2 regions of the Nocardiopsis sp. L17-MgMaSL7 genome follow, and region 2 is predicted to be linked to the other one. Evidence: predicted binding sites of a transcription regulator. Region 2 holds the regulator's gene; the other holds the start of a gene.
The links. Region 2 encodes HrcA, which represses chaperone genes, less so after heat shock. Its sites were predicted from a motif close to TTGGCACTCTCNNNNNGAGAGTGCCAA; they were not measured.
Positions count from the first base shown of each region.

Region 1 (2,463 bases), on a different contig from region 2:
CCTCGATCATGCGGCGGAGCAGGTCGGCCGACTCGATGAGGTCGTCGCCGAGGAGGACCGCGAAGGGGCTGTCGCCCACGTGAGCCTCCGCGCAGAGCACCGCGTGTCCCAGGCCCCGGGGCTCACCCTGGCGGACGTAGTGGACCTGGGCGAGGTCGCTGGACTCGCGGACGGAACGGAGCTTGTCGTCCTCCCCCTTGGCCGCGAGCGCCTCCTCCAGTTCGTAGGCGCGGTCGAAGTGGTCCTCGATGGAGCGTTTGCTGCGCCCGGTGATCATGAGGACGTCGCCGAGCCCGGCTTCGACGGCCTCCTCCACGACGTACTGGATCGCGGGTTTGTCCACGATCGGCAGCATCTCCTTGGGAGTGGCCTTGGTGGCGGGCAGGAAGCGGGTGCCCAGGCCCGCGGCCGGAACGACCGCCTTGGTCACGGCGGCGTCGGTGCGGGGTCGCTTCTGGTCGGTGTCGGCGCTCATGAACGGCACTTTAGGACAGACAACCCGCGTTACGTGGACCGATGACTTCCCGTGGCCGAGAAGTCCCCGTCGTTTCGGGCGAAGTCGTGGAAACCGCAACCGCGTGTTCACCCCCCGGAGGAAGTCGGGGCCCGGTGCCACACTGGGGCCCATGGGTGCCTCGAACGACCACGACCGGACCGCCAAGCACGCACTGCGCGCACGCATGCTCGCCGCGCGGCGGGAGCGGAGCGCGCCGGAGCGCGACCGTGTGGGTTCGGCGGTCCGCGACACGTTCATGGAGCTGCCCTGGCTGGCGATGGGCGGGACCGTGGCCTGCTACTACTCCGTGGGCGGAGAACCCGGCACACACAGGCTGGTCAACGCGCTGTGGAAGCGGGGCACGTACGTGCTGCTGCCGATCTTCCTGCCCGACGGGACACTCGACTGGGCGGCCTACGAGGGCCCGGACGGCCTCGAACCGGCCGGGCACGGCCTGGTGGAGCCGACCGGACACCGGTACGGCCCCGAGGTCCTCGGCCGCGCGGACGCGGTGGTCTGCCCGGCTGTGGCGGTGGACCGGCGCGGGACGAGGATGGGGCGCGGCGCCGGCTGCTACGACCGCGCGCTGCCGCACAGGGGCCCGCACACCCCCGCGATCGCCGTGGTCCATGACGAGGAGTTCGTGGACGCGCTGCCCGTTGAGGAGCACGACCGGCCGGTGGACGGGGTCGTGACCCCGGGCAGCGGGCTCCACGTGTTCGACCCGGACTCGGCGGTCTGGCCCGGAGGGAACCCGCACGGCCGGGCGGTGTGAGTCGTGCGGAGGTCGGGGCGCCGCTCCCCGGAAGGCCCGGGGATTAAGGCACCGGGTCGCGGCGTTATGGCTGGCGGTCGTGTCCCGCACCCCGCCCCGAACTCGAGCACCCCGTGCGGCCCCGGCCGGGTACGGCCCGACCCGGGCACGCCCGGCGCCGCAGCGGGAGGGGTTGTCGCGGCTGTGGTCGGCGAACGCGTACTATTTAGCAGTCAACGGGTGTGAGTGCCAGCAAGGAGGACCCGGAACAGTGCCTACGTACCAGTACGCGTGCACCGAGTGTGACGCCCAGATGGAGGTCGTGCAGAGCTTCAGCGACGACTCGCTGACGGTCTGCCCCGAGTGCGAGGGGCGCCTGCGCAAGGTGTACTCCGCGGTCGGCATCGTCTTCAAGGGTTCGGGCTTCTACCGCACCGACAGCGGCAAGTCCACCACGAACAGCTCCGCCCTGACCGGTTCCAACACCGCCGACGGCGGCACCGAGGGCAACGGCGGCAAGTCCGGCGACTCCGCCAAGCCCTCCTCCGACTCCGGCTCCACCGCCACCCCCGCCGCCTCCACCCCCAGCACGGGCGGCGGCGACAAGTCGACCAGTAAGAGCACCAGCGGCAGCACCGCCGCCACCACCAGCAGCTGAGCCACCGCACCGTTGACCGTGGCCGCGCCGCCGAGACCCCTCGGCGGCGCTTCTGTTGTCTCCGGGGGCTCCCCGTGTGACGGGGACCGGCTGGGAATCCGCCCTGTGGACAACCCTCCGGAGACGCCCCTCCCGGCCTAGCGTTGAAGGTATGAGCACCTCCCCTCCCGCGTTCCGGCTCCGGCGCGGCCCGCTCCGCCTGCTCGACCGCCACCGCCGTACCGTCGCCGCCGTCCTGACCGCGCTGGCCGTGGTGTGCGCGATCCTCGTCATGCGGCCCCCGCCCCAGCCCCGGGCGGAGGTGCTCGTCGCCGCGCGGGACCTCGACGCCTCCGCGCCGCTGTCCGAGGACGACCTCACCCCCCTGTTCCTGGCGGAGAGCTCCGTTCCGGACGGGGCGCTCTCACCCGCGGACCGGGCGGCCGGGCTCTCACTGAACGCACCGGTGCGCCGGGGTGAGGTGCTGACCGACGCCCGCCTGAGCGACCCGCCCGCGCTCCCCTACGGGGCGGACATGGTCGCCGTGCCGGTGCGGGTGGCCGACCCTGGTGCGGT
Region 1 covers NZ_QGTF01000006.1:98,616-101,078, forward strand. Annotated here, with positions in the region: gene galU (UTP--glucose-1-phosphate uridylyltransferase GalU) at 1-475, opposite strand, end outside; gene BDW27_RS12160 (5-formyltetrahydrofolate cyclo-ligase) at 627-1,271, shown strand; gene BDW27_RS12165 (FmdB family zinc ribbon protein) at 1,522-1,908, shown strand; gene BDW27_RS12170 (SAF domain-containing protein) at 2,060-2,463, shown strand, end outside.
Region 1: the regulator HrcA is predicted to act here: its motif matches at 1,477-1,503, upstream of BDW27_RS12165 (FmdB family zinc ribbon protein).

Region 2 (2,463 bases):
ACCCAGCGCGGCCGCCGTCATGGGGACGGTGATGGTGCAGTGCAGGTCGTCGCCGCGACGCTCGAAGGTCGGGTGCGGCTTCTGGACGATCTCCAGGATGATGTCGCCGCGCGGTCCGCCGTTGGGGCCGACCTCGCCCTCGCCCGCGAGCTGGATGCGGGTGCCGTCGTCGACACCGGCGGGGATCTTCACGGTGCGGGTGACCTTCTCCCGAACCCGGCCCTCACCCGCGCAGTCGCCGCAGGGGTTGGTGATGACCGAGCCCTGGCCCGAGCACTGCGGGCAGGGGCGCGAGGTCATGACCTGACCGAGGAAGGAGCGCGTGACCTGGGAGACCTCGCCCTGGCCGTGGCACATGTCGCAGGTGGTCCGGTGCGAACCGGCCGCCGTGCCCTCGCCCTGGCAGGTCTCACACAGGATCGCGGTCGGGAAGGTGATCTCCCGGCTGACTCCGAAGGCGGTCTCGACGAGGTCGAGCTCGATGCGGATCTTGATGCTGCGTCCGCGCCGGACCCGTTCCCGGGGGCCGCGGCCGCCGGGCTGTCCTCCGCCGAAGAAGGCGTTCATGATGTCGTCGAAGGCGAACCCGCCCGCGTTGCCGAAACCTCCGGCACCGCCACCGCCGCCGGGGGCGAAGGGGTCCTGACCCATGTCGAACATCCGACGCTTGTTCTCGTCGGAGAGGACCTCGTAGGCCTGGGTCACTTCCTTGAAGCGCTCCTGGGTCGCGGGGTCCGGGTTGATGTCCGGGTGGAGCTCGCGCGCGAGCCGCCGGTACGCCTTCTTGATCTCGTCCTTGGACGCGTCGCGACGCACCCCGAGAACCTGGTAATAGTCTCTGGCCACTGAGTTACTGTCCTGCCAAAATCTGTCCGACATACCGGGCCACCGCACGGACGGCGCCCATCGTCCCTGGGTAGTCCATACGGGTCGGGCCCACCACTCCGATCTTGGCCAGCGACTGGTTTCCCACGCCGTAGTCAGCCGACACGATGGAAGTGGATCGAAGGCCCTCGTGGAAGTTCTCCGCGCCGATGCGCACTGTGAGCATGGAGGGGTCCTTGGCCTCACCGAGCAGTCGGATGAGGACCATGTTCTCTTCCAGTGCTTCGAGCACCTCGCGCAGGCTGGCCGCGAAGTCGACCGCGGCCAGGTTGGCGGTTCCCGCCAGAACGATCTTCTCCTCGTGTCTTTCCACGAGGCTCTCCAGCAGGATGGAGAGGACCGCGACCGCGACGGGCCGGTCCTCCGGTGCGACCTGGGCGGGCAGGTCCTCCACCGCGTCCGGCACGTCACCGAGGTGTCTGCCCGCGATGGCGCGGTTGAGCATGTTGCGCAGGTCGTCCACCACGGTCTCGCTGACCGATCCCAGCCCGTCGATGACGCGCTGTTCGACCCGGCCGGTGTTGGTGATGACGACCATCATGATGCGCTGGCCGCCGAGCGGCACCAGTTCCACGTGCTGGACCGACGAGCGGGTCAGCGACGGGTACTGGACGATCGCGACCTGCCGGGTGAGCTGCGCGAGCAGCCGCACCGTGCGGGCGACGATCTCGTCGAGGTCCACGGCACCGCCGAGGAAGGACTCGATGGCACGCCGTTCGGCCGCCGAGAGCGGCTTGACGGAGGAGAGCCGGTCCACGAAGAGCCGGTACCCCTTGTCGGTGGGCACCCGTCCCGCACTGGTGTGGGGTTGGGTGATGTAGCCGTCCTCCTCGAGGGCGACCATGTCGTTGCGAATGGTCGCCGAGGAGACACCAAGGGGGTGACGGTCCGCCAACGCCCGGGAACCCACGGGTTCGTTGGTGTTGACGAAGTCCTCGACGACCGCACGCAGGACCGCGAGCTTGCGCTCATCCAGCAACTCGCCACCTCCTGGCACTCCAAGGTCCTCAGTGCTAATTCTATGCCCGGCCGCAAACCCGCACGGCTACCCGCACGCAGTAACACGTGGACGGGGGTCGCTTCTTCCTTCTCGGATCCGCGACGTGCGCCACCCGCCAACGGGCGTCCGGGGTCCGTCACCAGTAGACTGCACCACCGTGGTTACCAAGGGAACCGGCCGTTACGGCCGCGACGTTCTGGCGGGAGACTGGCGGCGACCGAAGAAGGGCACGGTTCGCGAGATACCCCTCAGCCGTGACCTGGTCGTGGAGGACGCCGACGAGACCTTCTGCGGGGCCGTGGTGTCCTGGGACAAGGCCGCGGTGACCCTGGAGGACCGGGACGGGCGCCGCAGGGTGTTCGAGCTGGGCCAGGCCGCCTTCCTCGTGGACGGTGAACCGGTGACACTGGTGCGTCCGACGGAGGCCCCCAAGGGTCCTCTGCGCAGCGCCTCGGGGTCGATCGCGGTGACCGACGCGCGGGCCCGCACGGCCCGCGAGAGCCGGATCTACGTCGAGGGTGCCCACGACGCCGAACTGGTCGAGAAGGTCTGGGGCCACGACCTCCGCGTGGAGGGGG
Region 2 covers NZ_QGTF01000001.1:192,391-194,853, forward strand. Annotated here, with positions in the region: gene dnaJ (molecular chaperone DnaJ) at 1-846, opposite strand, end outside; gene hrcA (heat-inducible transcriptional repressor HrcA) at 851-1,864, opposite strand; gene BDW27_RS00870 (DUF3097 domain-containing protein) at 2,043-2,463, shown strand, end outside.